2 regions of the Pseudoalteromonas sp. JSTW genome follow, and region 1 is predicted to be linked to the other one. Evidence: predicted binding sites of a transcription regulator. Region 1 holds the regulator's gene; the other holds the start of a gene.
The links. Region 1 encodes NrdR, which represses ribonucleotide reductase genes. Its sites were predicted from a motif close to AAACACNANATNTNGTGTTT; they were not measured.

Region 1 (8,559 bases):
GCTGATATCTTAAAAACATTATCACGCTAGGAGAAGGTTATGATCCGTATTTACGCACCGGCTTCTATCGGTAACTTTGCGGTTGGATTTGATGCTTTAGGTGCCGCATTGGCCCCTATTGATGGCAGCCTACTTGGTGATGTGGTTGAGGTATCTGCAGCTGAGCAAGACACATTTGTGTGCTCAGGAGAGTATGCCAGTAAGTTACCAGCTAACGCAGAAGAAAATCTTGCCTATCAGTGCCTTATTCATTTTAAAGCGCATGTTGCACCGGCCATGCCCACCGTGAAACTAGAGCTTAAAAAGAACTTACCAATCGGTTCTGGGCTTGGTTCAAGTGCATGCTCGGTGGTTGCCACATTTGCTGCGCTTGATCAGTTTGCTAAAACTGACTTATCGCAAGAGCAGTTGATTGAACTTATGGCTGATTTTGAGGCGATTGTGAGTGGTGGTCGTCATTACGATAACATCACGCCATGTTACCTAGGTGGTTTACAGTTAACAGGCGATCTTATTCCCAATAAATCCATTGCGTTACCGGTTGATGAGCGCTGGTATTACGTGGCAGCTTTTCCTGGCTTTTCTCTTAATACGGCAAAAGCTCGCTCGGTTTTACCCACGCAACTATCAATGCATGACAGTGTCGAGTTCGCACAAAGATTGTCTGCATTTAGTAGCTTGTTACTGACAGGGCGTTTTGATGATGCCTTATCAATTATGCGTGATGAAATTGCTGAGCCACACCGAGCGCCACTTATAAACGGGTTTAGCGAGGCGAAGCATGCTTTACCAGAACTTGGCGCTGAGATTGTGAGTATTTCGGGTGCTGGACCGACTCTTTTTACAGTGTGTAAAAGTCTAGAAGCCGCTAAGCAATGCGCAGCGTGGCTTAATGATAATTACATTAATGAACATGGTTTTTGCCATATTTGCCAGCTTGATCAGCTTGGCACACGACAGCTATAAAGAATTTAAGGAACTACAATGCAATTACATAATTTAAAAGATGCAACACAACAGGTGTCGTTTATTGAAGCTGTAAAAACGGGTTTGGGTCGTAACCAAGGCGTTTTCTTTCCAGATAGCTTGGCGCCTATTGCTGATATTGATGCTTTATTGGATTTGGACTTTGTTACTCGCAGTAGCAAAATCTTATCCCATTTGATTGGGGATGAATTACCCGCAGACACCGTTGCTGAGATGGTACAAAATGCGTTTAACTTTGATGTAAAACTTGTTGAAGTCGAAAAGGATATTTACTGTTTAGAGCTTTTTCACGGGCCAACATTAGCGTTTAAAGATTTTGGTGGGCGTTTCATGGCAGAGTGTCTTGCACAATTTAGCCAAGGAGAAAAAGTTACCATTCTAACCGCAACGTCGGGTGACACAGGTGCTGCGGTTGCGCATGCCTTTTACAACAAACCGAATATTGATGTGGTTATTCTATATCCGAAAGGCAAAATTTCGCTAGCACAGCAAAAACTATTCACTACGTTAGGCAACAACATTCATTGCTATGCGGTTGATGGCAGCTTTGATGATTGCCAAAGCATGGTAAAACAAGCGTTTCTCGATGATGAAGTAAAAGAAAAGCTAGGGTTAAACTCAGCGAATTCAATCAACATCAGTCGTTTAGTTGCACAGGTGTGTTACTACTTTGAAGCAATAGCGCAATTGCCAAAAGCGCAACGTGCTAAAGCGCATATCTCTGTACCAAGTGGAAACTTTGGTAACGTGTGTGCTGCGATGATTGGCGCTGTACTAGGGATGCCAGTGGCAAAACTTAGTGCAACAACCAACCAAAACGATACGGTGCCTCGTTTCTTGCAAAATAAAGAGTGGGCTCCTAACGCAACGATTGAATCGTTATCGAACGCGATGGATGTGAGTAAACCAAACAATTGGCCGCGTGTTCAGCACATGTTAGATAATGCATGGTTTAGTTATGATGACTTTTATTCAAGCTGTGTCGATGAAGAGACAACCAAAGAGGTGATGAAAAAAATTCATCAAACAGGGTATGTTGCAGAGCCTCATACTGCGATTGCATACCAAGGCTTAAAAGAAAACATTGCACCGGGCAGTGCGGGTATCTTTTTAGCGACGGCACACCCCGCTAAATTTAAAGAAAGCGTGGAAGAAATACTCGAGATTGAGTTACCGATGCCAAAGCCTTTAGCAGATGCGTTAGCAAAGCAATGTCTTGCAGAAGATATTGTGTGTGATTACCAGCTTTTGCGTACTGAGCTGTTAAAAAAACTGGCGTAAAAAACCATAAAAAAGAGCGGCTAAGCCGCTCTTTTTTAATGCAATATTGAATGACTATGCCGGTTTAAAATCCGCATCACAAGAATCACCACAGCGGTAATACACAGTAACACGCCAATCACTGAAACAAGTTCATTTTGTGTCCATTGGATCAAGGTATATGCCGCAATAAAAACAATAAATGGTTTAAATTCATAGTAATAATAGAGCTTTCTTTGATTTACTCGTTGACTCGAATGATCTGTGCGTCTTGCATTTGAGCGCATTCGCCAAATATTTGCACCCAGTAAAAAGAGTACGATACCAATGACTGTAGGCACCACATTATTCGCTAATGTGATGCAACTGATGCCGAGGATAAAGTAGCCATAGGGGGCGGCTTCGTAAAGAGGTTTTGCTAACATGAGATTTTATACCATCCTTGATATTTATTAAGACTATTAGGGTAGTTTGAAAATAGTAAAAAGCAATGCCTGTGTGCTATTTTTTATGCAAATGACATTTTAAAAACCTATGTAATATTTTAAATTCATAAATTTTCGTTATGTATCAATAAAAAAATATCATTATTAAAACACTGTGAAATAAATTCAATCCCTGTTTAAATATGTTCATCTTTACACGATAGGCAAATGTGCGTTTTCAGCGTACAATATAGCCTTCAAAAAAACACCATACACGTTGCCTTAGGAGACCCCATGTTAGAACGTAGCATGAATATTTCGGATTTCGATCCAGAGTTATTTGCAGCCATCACTAAAGAGACGGCTCGTCAAGAAGAGCACATCGAACTGATCGCGTCTGAAAACTACTGTAGCCCACGCGTGCTAGAAGCACAGGGTTCTCAGCTTACAAACAAATATGCTGAAGGTTATCCAGGCAAACGTTACTATGGCGGTTGTGAGCACGTTGACGTTGTTGAACAATTAGCAATTGACCGTGCAAACGAGTTATTCGGCACAGACTACGCAAACGTACAACCGCACGCTGGTTCACAAGCTAATGCGGCTGTTTTCCAAGCGCTTCTTCAGCCACATGACACCGTACTAGGTATGAGCTTAGCTCATGGTGGCCACTTAACGCATGGTTCACACGTTAACTTTTCTGGTAAAACGTACAACGCAATTCAATATGGCCTAAATGAAGAAACGGGCGAAATTGATTACGCTCAAGTTGAAGCACTAGCACTAGAGCACAAACCAAAAATGATCATTGCGGGTTTCTCTGCATACTCAGGTATCGTTGATTGGGCTAAGTTCCGTGAAATCGCTGATAAAGTGGATGCGTACTTATTCGTAGATATGGCACACGTTGCAGGTCTTATTGCGGCTGGCGTATACCCAAGCCCAATCCCTCACGCGCATGTTGTTACAACAACAACTCATAAAACATTAGCGGGTCCTCGTGGCGGTCTAATTGTTTCTGCGTGTGGTGATGAAGAGATCTATAAAAAGCTTAACAGCGCCGTATTCCCGGGTGGCCAAGGTGGTCCTTTATGTCACATCATCGCTGCTAAAGCGGTTGCGTTTAAAGAAGCATTACAGCCTGAATTCAAAACATACCAAGCGCAAGTGGTTAAAAACGCACAAGCAATGGTTGAAGTGTTACAAGAGCGTGGCTATAAAGTTGTTTCTGGTAAAACAGACAACCACTTATTCCTTCTAGACCTAATTGATAAAGATATCACAGGTAAAGATGCTGACGCTGCCCTTGGTAATGCAAACATCACAGTAAACAAAAACTCAGTACCAAATGACCCACGTTCACCGTTTGTAACGTCGGGTCTTCGTATTGGTTCTCCGGCAATTACGCGCCGTGGTTTCAAAGAAGCTGAGTCTAAAGAACTTGCTGGCTGGATCTGTGACGTACTAGACAACATCAACGATGCATCAGTACAAGCAGAAGTAAAAGAGAAAGTTAAAGCAATCTGTAAAAAACTACCTGTTTACGCTTAATTGCTGGTTAAACCGTAATTAAGATAACAATAGTGTTGTTTTTTGCTATTATAAAGGCCGCTTACTAAGCGGTCTTTTTTTGTTTTTTATAAACGGAAGTTTAACCTTATGCATTGCCCTTTTTGCACAGCAAAAGATACTAAAGTAATCGATTCACGACTTGTTGGCGGTGGTCACCAAGTTAGACGCCGTCGCGAATGCAACGAATGTCACGAGCGTTTTACCACCTTTGAAGGTGCTGAACTTGTTATGCCAAGGGTGATAAAGCAAGACGGTAGTCGAGAACCTTTTAACGAAGACAAATTATTAAATGGTCTGCACCGCGCATTAGAAAAACGCCCAGTGAGTACAGAGCAAATCGAAGAAGTCGTTAACGTGATTAAATCACAGCTACGTGCCACCGGAGAGCGTGAAATCTCAAGCCATTTAATCGGCGAGTGTATTATGGAATCGCTCAAAAAGCTTGATAAAGTAGCTTATGTTAGGTTTGCCTCAGTATATCGCTCATTTGAAGATATTCGTGAGTTTGGCGAAGAAATTGCCCGTTTAGGTGATTAAGCATGTCGTTCACTGAACTTGATAGCATTTATATGGCACGCGCTATTGAGCTTGCCAAACAGGGCCGTTTTACCACGACGCCAAACCCTAATGTGGGTTGTGTACTTGTTAAAGACGGCCATATAGTTGGTGAGGGTTTTCATCAACTTGCCGGGCAGGGTCATGCCGAGGTGAATGCACTGGCCGTTGCTGGCGATAATGCCAAAGGGGCAACAGCCTATGTGACGCTTGAACCTTGCAGTCATTATGGTCGTACTCCGCCCTGTGCTGAAGGCCTAAAAGCGGCTGGTGTAAGTAAAGTGATTGCTGCAATGGTAGACCCAAATCCAGCAGTCAGTGGCCGTGGCTTACAAATATTGGCTGATGCAGGTATTGACGTTGCCTCTGGGTTACTTGAGCAACAGGCGCGCGATTTAAACAAAGGCTTTTTGAAGCGAATGGAAACAGGGTTGCCTTTTGTTACCTGTAAAATGGCCTGTAGTTTAGATGGAAAAACGGCACTTAATAACGGTCAAAGTAAATGGATCACGGGTCCGCAAGCACGCCAAGACGTTCAAGCATTTCGCGCACAAAGCTGCGCAATTTTGAGTGGTGCAGATACTGTTATCAGTGATAACGCCAAATTAAATGTGCGTACTGAAGAGCTGCCATTTGCAATGCCAACATCATTGCCGATACGTCAGCCAACACGTGTGATTATCGATTCGCAAAACAGACTCACCCCAGATCTCGCTTTATTTAGTATTGAGAGTCCGGTGATTATTTTCACAACACAGCTTGATAATCAGCAGCAATGGCCACATTTTGTAAAACACGAAGTGGTGGCAGCTAACAAGAATAAAGTTGATTTATCGGCCGTTTTAGCACGGTTAGCCGAATTACAATTTAATCATATTTGGCTTGAAGCAGGAGCAACCCTAGCGGGCGCTTTTGCACAGCAAGACCTAATAGACGAATACATTGTTTATATTGCCCCAAAGTTAATAGGTGATATGGGCAAAAGCTTACTAAACTTTGCAGAAGTAACAGCCATGGGTGATGTCACTCAATTAACGTTTACCGACACACAGATAATTGGCGACGATATCCGCTTAACAGCGTACAAAGCAAAGCAAGCCACACACACTGAAGATAAAGAGTAGCATTATGTTTACTGGAATAATTGAAGCAACAGGTAAAATTGTTGAATTAACACAAAAACAAGGTGATCTTGCTATTCGTATTCAAAGTAATGATTTGGATATGAAAGACGTAAAACTAGGCGACAGTATTGCAACAAATGGTGTGTGCTTAACAGTGGTTACTAAACATAGCGATGGCTTCAGTGCTGATTTATCAAATGAAACCATTAGCCTGACAGGGTTTGCGCACTATAAAAAAGGCCAAACCGTGAATCTAGAAAAGGCCATGCAGCCAATTTCTCGCCTTGGTGGGCATTTAGTGTCAGGCCATGTTGATGGCATCGCGACAGTTGAAAGCATTACCGCCAATGCCAGAGCAACAGAGTACTGGCTAAGTACCGACCATAATTTAATGAAATACATTCCGTATAAAGGATCGGTATGTATTGATGGAATTAGTTTAACAGTGAATGAGGTCGAGCAAAATCGCTTCAAGCTGACCATTGTTCCACACACCGCTGAGCAAACGACGATTGCAGAATTTCAAGTGGGCACGCAGGTTAACTTAGAAGTTGATCAAATTGCTCGCTACTTAGAGCGCCTGATCAAAGGGGCTGAACAACCTTCCCGTTCAGACATATCTATGAGCTTGTTAGCGCAAGCTGGTTTTATTAAATAAGCGAAGATACGTCATTATTAATCATACTCTCATGGGCACATTATGAATTTACACAGCGCGCAAGAAATTATCGATGACATTAAAGCCGGTAAAATGGTTATTTTAATGGACGATGAAGATAGAGAAAATGAAGGCGATTTAATTATCGCAGCAGAGCACATAAGTGCAGATGCTATCAATTTTATGGCAACGCATGGTCGTGGTTTAATTTGTTTAACCATGACTCAAGAGCGTTGTCAGCAGTTAGAATTACCGTTAATGGTTAAAAATAACGGAGCGGCTTTCTCAACAAACTTCACAATGTCGATTGAAGCTGCAAAAGGCGTAACAACTGGTATTTCAGCTGCAGATCGTGCACGCACAGTGCAAGCGGCCATTGCGAAAGGAGCTGTGCCAAGCGATATCGTACAGCCGGGTCATATTTTCCCTATTATGGCACAACCTGGCGGCGTTCTTACCCGTGCGGGTCACACTGAAGCGGGCTGTGATTTAGCGCGCTTGGCTGGTCTTGAGCCTTCTTCTGTTATTGTTGAAATTCTCAATGCCGATGGCACCATGGCCCGTCGTCCCGACCTTGAGGTGTTTGCTAAAGAGCATGGTCTGAAGATTGGTACAATTGCTGATTTAATCGAGTACAGAAATCTAAACGAAACCACCATTGAACGTGTTGCAAAATGTAAGTTGCCAACCGATCACGGTGAATTCGATTTAGTCACGTATAAAGACACCATTGATGGTCAGCTCCACTATGCATTGCAAAAAGGCGACGTATCGAAAGATGACGCTACGTTAGTACGTGTTCACTTACAAAGTACGTTTAACGATATTTTACTGTCAGACCGCAGCGCAGATCGTAGCTGGAGTTTATCAGATGCAATGGCCTATATTGCTGAGCATAACGGCGTATTGGTTATCTTAGGTAAACAAGAATCAACCGAAGATCTTGAAGCAACGGTCAAAGCATTTGCAGCAGAAGATGCGGGTGAAAATGTCAGTCATCGTAAATTCCAAGGCACGTCACGCACTGTGGGTGTGGGGTCACAAATTTTAGCAGACCTTGGCATTGAGAAAATGCGCTTGATGAGTCGTCCGAAGAAGTATCATGCATTGTCTGGTTTCCACTTAGAAGTGGTTGATTACGTTGAGCCGCAGTCTTAATTAACGCACAGCTTAGTTAACAAAATTTACTAGCAAGCTAATTTTAAGGCCAAGGTATTCTTGGCCTATTGCATGTAAATTCAAGGCAGTAAGCGTTGAAAGTAACCGCTGGAGATAGATTTATTATCCAGAGTTCAGGTTAACTAGGCGACTTTTATATTTTTGTGGTATTATGCGCCGTAATTTTTGCGCAATCGCAACCGCTTAAACTTATTTTTTAGGGTTATTAAATGAAAATTATTGAAGGTAACAAATACGCACCGGGCAAAAAATTTGCCATTGTCATTTCACGCTTTAATGACTTTATTGGTAGCAGCCTTTTAGCAGGTGCTGTTGATGAGCTTAAGCGCACAGGTGGTGTATCTGACGACGACATTACTGTTGTTTACGTACCAGGTGCCGTTGAATTACCTTTAGCAGCGAAACGCGTTGCAGCAAAGAAAGAACATGATGCAATCATCGCCCTCGGTGTCGTGATCAGAGGTGGCACACCACACTTTGATTTAGTCGCTGGCGAATCAAACAAAGGTCTTGCACAAGTATCACTTGAGTACGATATCCCGGTTGCATTTGGCGTATTAACCACTGAAAGCATTGAACAAGCAATCGAACGCGCAGGCACCAAAATGGGCAATAAAGGCGGCGAAGCTGCTTTAGGCGCGCTCGAAATGGTTAATGTGTTAGACAAAATTTAAGTTTAAGGAATCTCTGTGAAACCAGCAGCAAGACGTAAAGCACGCATCTTAGCACTTCAGGCCGTATATTCTTGGCAGTTAAGTGCCAACCCAATTGCTGATATCGAACAGCAAATGTTAATTGA
Region 2 (8,559 bases), 1.1 Mb from region 1:
TAACACGAGTACGTACAAGCGTACCACGATTAGAGATAATCATGATTTCGTCGTTTTCATCAACTTGTACTGCACCAACCACTGCGCCATTACGCTCGCTTACTTTGATTGATACAACACCTTGTGTTGCACGGCTCTTCGATGGGTAATCGGCAAGTGCTGTACGCTTACCATAACCATTTTCAGTCACGGTGAGGATTGCACCGTCTGTCTTAGGCACAATTAACGACACAACGCGTTGGTCGTCTGCCATCTTAATACCACGCACACCGGTTGCAGTACGACCCATTGGGCGTACACCTTTGAAGCGGATTTCAGGGTTACCCTCTTCATCAAGTACCGGATTGCCATTTTCATCAACGACAGTCGATTCTTCCGCTTCTTTAAAGCGTACTACCTTGCCTGCGTCTGTGAATAGCATGATTTCGTTTGTACCATCAGTGATATCAACACCAATTAGGCTATCGCCTTCATTTAGGTTGACCGCAATGATACCGCTTGCGCGTTGACGGCTATAAGCTGTTAATGGTGTTTTCTTAACTGTACCAAATGCTGTAGCCATGAAGATGTATTTATCTTCTTCGTACTCACGTACAGGTAGAATTGCAGTAATACGTTCGTCAGCTTCAAGTGGCAGTAAGTTCACAATTGGCTTACCACGCGCTGCACGGCTGGCAAGTGGTAATTGGTATACTTTCAGCCAGTATAAACGACCAGCAGTCGAGAAACACAGAATCGTATCGTGTGTATTTGCAACAAGGAGACGTTCAATGAAATCTTCATCTTTCATCTTCGTTGCTGATTTACCTTTACCACCACGGCGCTGTGCTTCGTAGTCTGATAATGGCTGATACTTCACATACCCTTCATGAGAAAGCGTTACGACAACGTCTTCTTCATTAATTAAGTCTTCAAGGCTGATATCGTGAGCTGCTGCACTGATTTCTGTACGGCGCTCGTCGCCATATTGTTCTTTAATTTCAACTAGTTCGTCGCGAATAACTTCCATAAGGCGATCTGGGGTTGAAAGGATATAAAGTAGTTCAGCAATAAGATCGAGTAGTGTTTGGTACTCGTCTAAGATCTTCTCATGCTCAAGACCCGTTAGTTTGTGTAAACGTAGGTCAAGGATCGCTTGTGCTTGTTGCTCAGATAAATAGTACTCACCATCACGAATACCTAGCTCTGGTGCTAGCCAATCAGGACGCGCTACATTTTCTTCACCGGCTTTTTCAAGCATGGCTTTAACAGTGCCTAGTTCCCAAGACCTTGCTGTTAAGGCTGCTTTTGCTTCAGCAGGCGTTGGTGATTTACGAATTAACTCAATGATTGGGTCGATATTCGCAAGGGCAATCGCTAAGCCTTCAAGCGTATGGGCACGGTCACGGGCTTTGCGTAAATCAAATACCGTACGACGGGTGACTACTTCGCGGCGGTGAATGATAAATGCTTCAAGCATTTCTTTTAAGTTGAAACACTTAGGCTGGTTGTTATCAAGTGCAACCATATTCATACCAAACACGGTTTGTAACTGTGTTTGTGCATAAAGGTTATTCAGAATAACTTCGCCTACATCACCACGTTTAATCTCGATAACGATACGCATACCGTCTTTATCTGATTCATCACGGAGTGCGCTAATGCCTTCAATTTTTTTGTCTTTAACAAGTTCAGCGATTTTTTCAATCAAGCGTGCTTTGTTAACTTGGTACGGAATTTCGTGGACGATGATCGTTTCACGACCCGTTTTTTCGTCTACTTCAATTTCTGCGCGTGCGCGGATGTACACTTTACCACGACCCGTTAGGTAAGCTTGCTCTATGCCTTTCTTACCATTAATGATCGCGGCTGTAGGGAAATCTGGACCTGGGATATATTCAATCAGATCAGCAATTGTCATATCTGGGTTTTGGATCAGTGCCAAACACCCATTAATAACTTCAGTTAAGTTATGTGGCGGAATGTTCGTCGCCATACCAACCGCAATACCCGATGAACCATTCACTAATAAGTTAGGTACTTTCGTCGGTAATACGTCAGGAATTTGCTCCGTACCATCATAGTTAGGTACGTAATCAACCGTTTCTTTTTCGAGGTCGGCTAATAGCTCATGTGACATTTTTGCCATACGGACTTCCGTATAACGCATTGCTGCCGCAGAGTCACCGTCAACTGAACCAAAGTTACCTTGGCCATCAACAAGCATATAGCGTAATGAGAAAGGCTGCGCCATACGCACGATGGTGTCATATACCGCGCTGTCGCCATGTGGGTGGTACTTACCGATTACATCACCAACAACACGTGCTGATTTTTTGTAAGGCTTATTCCAATCATTATTGAGTTCGTTCATTGCGAATAAAACACGACGGTGAACAGGTTTTAGACCATCACGTACGTCTGGCAATGCACGTCCTACAATTACGCTCATTGCGTAATCAAGGTAGGAGTTTTTTAATTCATCTTCAATATTGACTGGCAGAATTTCATTGGCGAGATCAGTCATTTGATTTCACATTCCTTCAGTATTGACTCATAAAGAGGCAAAGCGCCGCCTTTAGAGCTTTAGTTATTATTTCATGACCATGCTACCACAATTAATTTAGATTTACAGGCGCTAAATCTTTGCGATTTATTAATTTACCCCTATATAATGGCCTCAGATTGACGAGGAAGTTTTTTATGACCGAACATCAAAATGTAGATAATGCAGAAATTGCAAAGTTTGAAGCCATCGCTGAACGTTGGTGGGACCGCGACGGAGAGTTCAAACCTCTTCATGAAATAAATCCTCTTCGCTTGGATTTTGTTGCCGACAAAGTTGGCGGCTTATTTGATAAAGAAACCTTAGATGTTGGCTGTGGTGGCGGCATTTTAAGTGAAAGCATGGCACGCATGGGAGCTAAAGTAACAGGCATCGATATGGGTCAAGAGCCATTAACCGTTGCTAAGTTACACAGTTTAGAAACCGGTGTCCCTGTTGATTATATGAAAGTACCGGCTGAAGAGTTTGCTAAAGAGCACCCTGCTCGCTTTGATGTAATCACCTGTATGGAAATGTTAGAGCACGTGCCAGACCCTGCTTCTATCATTCATGCGGTCGCTGAGCTTGCAAAACCTGGCGCCGATGTATTCTTTTCGACATTAAATAAAACACCTAAAGCGTATTTATACGCCATTGTGGGTGCTGAAAAGTTATTAAAAATGGTGCCCGAAGGCACGCACGACCACAAAAAGTTTATAAAACCCGCCCAATTAATTGCATGGGCAGAAGATGCAGGCTTAAAAGTAAGAGCAAGCACAGGCCTCAGCTATAATCCGTTTTCTAAGCAATACAGTTTAAATGATGATGTGAGTGTTAATTACATTCTTCATTTTGAGAAACTTGCCTAATGGCTGGTTGTAATCCTGATATCGCTTTTGATGCCTTTATTTTTGATTTAGATGGCACATTACTCGATACTGCGGATGACCTTGGCGGCGCATTAAATCGCGTATTAGCAGATGCGAATATCGCGCCTGTTGATAAAAGCATTTATCGCCCAGCAGCGTCAAATGGGGCCAATGCATTATTAGAGGTCGGCTTTGGTGATAAATGGCCCGATGTTGAACAATTAGCATTAAGGCAGCAACTGCTCGACTATTATGCAGAAGACATTGCGATTCATAGCAAGTGCTTTAATGGCATTGAGCAACTTCTCGCCTCACTTGAGCAAAACAGCATTAAATGGGGGATCATGACCAATAAGCCCGGCTTTTTAACCGAGCCATTGGTGCAAGCTATCCCTAGCCTTGCTAATGCCATGGCTGTCGTGAGTGGTGATACCTTAGCAGTTGCTAAACCATCGCCAGAGCCACTTATTCATACTGCAAACATGCTCGATGTTGATCCAACGCGTTGCTTATACATAGGTGATGCCGAACGCGACATACAAGCAGCAAAAGCTGCCAATATGTACAGTGCAACTGCACTTTGGGGTTATATACCAAGTGTGGATACCGCACTGAGCTGGGGCGCAGATTTTAACTGGCAAACTCCAACTGATGGATTTATCCATATATAGTGTTAGTTTTAAGTTAAAACACCATATATTGTGATTGGGTTGAGTTTTAAGCAAACTTTGTTGATAAAAAAAACAGTCAGAAATTATTTTTAAAAACGATAATTTTTGTAGATCTTGAGTTGATTTTTACAAATTTCATCATCAATGAATGATCAAAGGTTAATGCTCACTAACACAATTCGTTTATCCAATAGTTATCCACAAAATGGGGCATTTCTATCCCTTGCAAATGATCGCAGACCACACTATCTTGTGATCTGCGTTTTAAAGAACACCAGATATTGTGGCTAAATGTTATTCAATTGACTCATGCTGGTGCTAATAATAATTATAATTAAGAATACCTTTGTCACTAAAAATATAATTTCCCAAGGAATACAGGCAAAACTATGAACCAACAGCTATCTGTAAGCAAACGTGACGGCCGTAAAGAGTCACTTGATCTAGATAAGATCCATCGCGTCATCGCTTGGGCCGCCGAAGGTCTAAATAATGTGTCTGTGTCACAAGTTGAATTGAAATCACATATTCAATTTTACGATGGCATTCGTACTGACGACATTCACGAAACTATCATTAAAGCAGCAGCCGATCAGATCTCTAAAGATACCCCTGATTATCAATACCTTGCTGCTCGTTTAGCTGTATTCCATTTACGTAAGAAAGCGTATGGTCAATTTGAGCCGCCGCGTTTATACGACCACATTACAAAACTGGTTGAAGACAAACGTTATGATCAACACTTACTCGTTGATTACACTGAGCAAGAAATTGACGAGTTAGATGCGTATATTGATCATAACCGTGATCTAAACTTCAGCTATGCCGCTGTAAAGCAGCTTGAAGGGAAATACCTAGTACAAAACCGTGTAACGGGTGAAATTTACGAAAGCGCGCAGTTTTTATATATCTTAGTGGCAGCGAGCTTGTTCTCTGACTACCCTCGAGAAACACGCCTTGATTACATCAAGCGCTTTTATGACGCGGTTTCGACATTCAAAATTTCATTGCCGACTCCTATTATGGCTGGTGTGCGTACACCTACGCGTCAATTTAGTTCATGTGTACTGATTGAGTGTGGTGATAGCCTTGATTCAATTAATGCGACATCATCTGCAATTGTAAAATACGTATCACAACGTGCAGGTATTGGTATTAATGCGGGCCGTATTCGTGCTTTAGGTAGCCCAATCCGTAACGGTGAAGCATACCATACTGGGTGTATTCCATTTTATAAACACTTCCAAACGGCGGTTAAGAGCTGTTCTCAAGGCGGTGTCCGTGGTGGTGCAGCAACCCTATTCTACCCGCTGTGGCATTTAGAAGTTGAAAACTTATTAGTCCTTAAAAATAACCGTGGTGTTGATGACAACCGTGTTCGTCATCTAGATTACGGTGTACAGTTCAACAAATTAATGTACAGCCGTTTAATTAAAGACGACTACATTACTTTATTCAGCCCATCAGACGTACCGGGTCTTTACGATGCATTCTTCGAAGACCAAGCTAAATTTGATGAGCTATACGTAAAATACGAGCAAGATGAGTCGATTCGTAAAAAACGTATTAAAGCGATTGAGCTGTTCTCAATGTTCGCACAAGAGCGTGCTAGTACAGGTCGTATTTACTTACAAAACGTTGACCACTGTAATACTCATAGCCCGTTTATCTCAACGGTAGCACCGATCCGTCAGTCTAACTTATGTTTAGAAATTGCATTACCGACTAAGCCACTTAGTAACGTAATGGACGAAGAAGGCGAAATCGCACTGTGTACACTTTCTGCATTCAACTTAGGTGCAATTGAGTCACTTGATGAGTTAGAAGAGCTTGCTGAACTTGCAGTACGTGCGCTTGATAACTTACTTGATTTCCAAGACTACCCTGTCCCTGCAGCGAAAAACGCAACCATGGGTCGTCGCACGTTAGGTATTGGTGTCATCAACTACGCATACTACCTTGCTAAAAACGGTAAACGTTATTCTGACGGTAGTGCAAATGCATTAACGCACCAAACATTTGAAGCAATTCAATATTATTTAATGAAAGCATCAAATGAGCTTGCTAAAGAACGTGGTGCTTGCCCTAAATTTAATGAAACAACGTACTCGCAAGGTATTATGCCAACAGATACGTACAAGCGCGACCTTGACCAAATCTGTGATGAACCTCTTCACTTAGATTGGGATACACTGCGCGCAAACATTAAAGAACATGGTATGCGTAACTCAACATTGTCGGCATTAATGCCATCAGAGACTTCATCACAAATCTCTAATGCAACAAATGGTATTGAGCCACCGCGTGGACACATCAGTGTTAAAGCAAGTAAAGATGGTATCTTGAAACAAGTAGTACCAGAGTATGAGCGCCTAAAAGACAATTATGAGCTACTTTGGGATATCCCATCAAACGATGGTTATCTGCAATTAGTGGGCATTATGCAGAAGTTCGTTGACCAAACGATCTCTGCGAATACAAATTATGATCCATCTAAGTACGAAGGCGGTAAAGTACCTATGAAGGTGCTTTTAAAAGACCTCCTTTCAGCATATAAACTGGGTGTTAAAACGTTGTATTATCATAACACCCGTGATGGCGCTTCAGATGCTCAAGATGAGCTTACACCTGAGGTGGAAGATGATGGTTGTGCAGGCGGTGCTTGTAAAATCTAATTAAATTAATAACATACACAAGCGGGCTCCTTAGCCCGCTTTGTCCTGACTGTTTTTTGAGTATTCACTATGTCATATACAACTTTTAGCCGAAACCATAATAACCAATTACTAGAACCGATGTTTTTCGGCCAGACGGTAAACGTGTCACGTTACGACCAACAAAAGTACCCTATCTTCGAGAAGCTAATTGAAAAGCAATTATCTTTCTTCTGGCGTCCTGAAGAAGTTGACGTAAGTAAAGACCGTCTTGATTTTCAAGCTTTACCTGACCATGAAAAACACATTTTTTTAAGTAACTTAAAATACCAAACATTACTTGATAGTGTGCAAGGTCGTTCGCCTAACGTTGCCTTACTGCCAATTGTGTCAATTCCTGAACTTGAAACGTGGATTGAAACATGGGCATTTAGTGAAACAATTCACAGCCGTTCTTACACGCACATTATTCGTAACGTAACGCAGTCACCTGAGCTTATTTTTGATGATATCGTGAGTAACGAAAAAATCAGTGAACGTGCCGATGCGGTGACTAAGTATTACGATGAATTAATCAACATGATTTCGATTTACAACCTTTACGGTGAAGGTAAACATGTGATTAATGGTGAAGAAGTTAAAGTGAGCTTGTTCGACCTTAAAAAGTTGCTTTACCTTGCGATGATGTCGGTTAATATTCTGGAAGCAATTCGTTTTTATGTCAGCTTTGCATGTTCATTCGCGTTTGCTGAACGCGAGCTAATGGAAGGCAATGCAAAAATCATTAAATTAATTGCGCGTGATGAAGCTCTTCATTTATCAGGCACACAACACATCTTAAACATTATGCAAGACGGTAAAGACGATCCTGAAATGGCGATTGTTGCAGCGCAATGTAAAGATGAAGCAATTAAAATGTTTGTTGATGCCGCAGAGCAAGAAAAAGACTGGGCTGAATACCTGTTTAAAGATGGCTCAATGATTGGCTTAAATAAAGATATTTTATGCCAATACGTTGAATACATTACAAATGCACGTATGACTGCGGTAGGCTTACCTGCTCAGTTTGAAAGTAAGAGCAACCCGATTCCATGGATCAATTCGTGGTTAGTCTCTGATAACGTGCAAGTTGCACCGCAAGAAGCCGAGATAAGTTCTTACCTTGTTGGTCAAATCGATTCTCAAGTTGATGCATCAGACTTTGGTGATTTCGATCTGTAATGAGCACTAAACACACTGCACAGGTTATCCTTGCAGGAACAGACAGCCAGAGTATAGATTTTGACTCTGGCTGTTCATCTCTCCTTGAATGCCTTGAACAACATAAAATAGATGTACCCTATCAATGCCGCGAAGGATATTGCGGTGCTTGTCGTGCTCAGCTTGTAGAAGGCGACGTACGTTATAATCAAGAGCCCCTTGCCTTTGTGCGTCCAGGTGAAGTATTACTGTGTTGCAGTAAACCTAACGGTAAAATTACTATTGAACTTTAATGCCATACAAGATCACGTGTTTGGTAAAAATGGTGTTTATCTGCCACGCTAATCGTTTGCTGATCAATAGTAATATCCCACTGCAAATTTTTACTTAGATGAGTAACGAGTTGTTCAATAAACTGGCTATCGAAAGCGATAAGGTGACTGTTGCTGATCAACGCAAGCTGACGTTGATACTCATTTAACCAGTCACTTTCAAGCGTGGTGACAACCCACAGTTCATCAACTCGCTTAGCGATTTTAGTTAACATGGATATATCGGGCTGATCAACAGACAGCCACGTCTCATAATGCTCATCGAGCGCTTTTATTGACACATCGGGTTGATTGTTTTTTAGCCGAGCA

Region 2: a site for NrdR is predicted at 4,334-4,353, ahead of nrdA (class 1a ribonucleoside-diphosphate reductase subunit alpha). Genes of this name have one in related genera too.

Annotation. Positions count from the first base shown of each region.
Region 1 covers NZ_CP058972.1:2,764,655-2,773,213, reverse strand. Annotated here, with positions in the region: gene thrA (bifunctional aspartate kinase/homoserine dehydrogenase I) at 1-30, shown strand, start outside; gene thrB (homoserine kinase) at 40-966, shown strand; gene thrC (threonine synthase) at 985-2,268, shown strand; gene GZH31_RS12525 (hypothetical protein) at 2,304-2,672, opposite strand; gene glyA (serine hydroxymethyltransferase) at 2,967-4,223, shown strand; gene nrdR (transcriptional regulator NrdR) at 4,332-4,781, shown strand; gene ribD (bifunctional diaminohydroxyphosphoribosylaminopyrimidine deaminase/5-amino-6-(5-phosphoribosylamino)uracil reductase RibD) at 4,784-5,923, shown strand; gene GZH31_RS12505 (riboflavin synthase) at 5,928-6,581, shown strand; gene ribBA (bifunctional 3,4-dihydroxy-2-butanone-4-phosphate synthase/GTP cyclohydrolase II) at 6,624-7,739, shown strand; gene ribE (6,7-dimethyl-8-ribityllumazine synthase) at 7,970-8,434, shown strand; gene nusB (transcription antitermination factor NusB) at 8,450-8,559, shown strand, end outside.
Region 2 covers NZ_CP058972.1:1,663,233-1,671,791, reverse strand. Annotated here, with positions in the region: gene gyrA (DNA topoisomerase (ATP-hydrolyzing) subunit A) at 1-2,506, opposite strand, end outside; gene ubiG (bifunctional 2-polyprenyl-6-hydroxyphenol methylase/3-demethylubiquinol 3-O-methyltransferase UbiG) at 2,683-3,393, shown strand; gene GZH31_RS07640 (HAD family hydrolase) at 3,393-4,064, shown strand; gene nrdA (class 1a ribonucleoside-diphosphate reductase subunit alpha) at 4,454-6,739, shown strand; gene nrdB (class Ia ribonucleoside-diphosphate reductase subunit beta) at 6,809-7,939, shown strand; gene yfaE (class I ribonucleotide reductase maintenance protein YfaE) at 7,939-8,211, shown strand; gene GZH31_RS07620 (YaeQ family protein) at 8,208-8,559, opposite strand, start outside.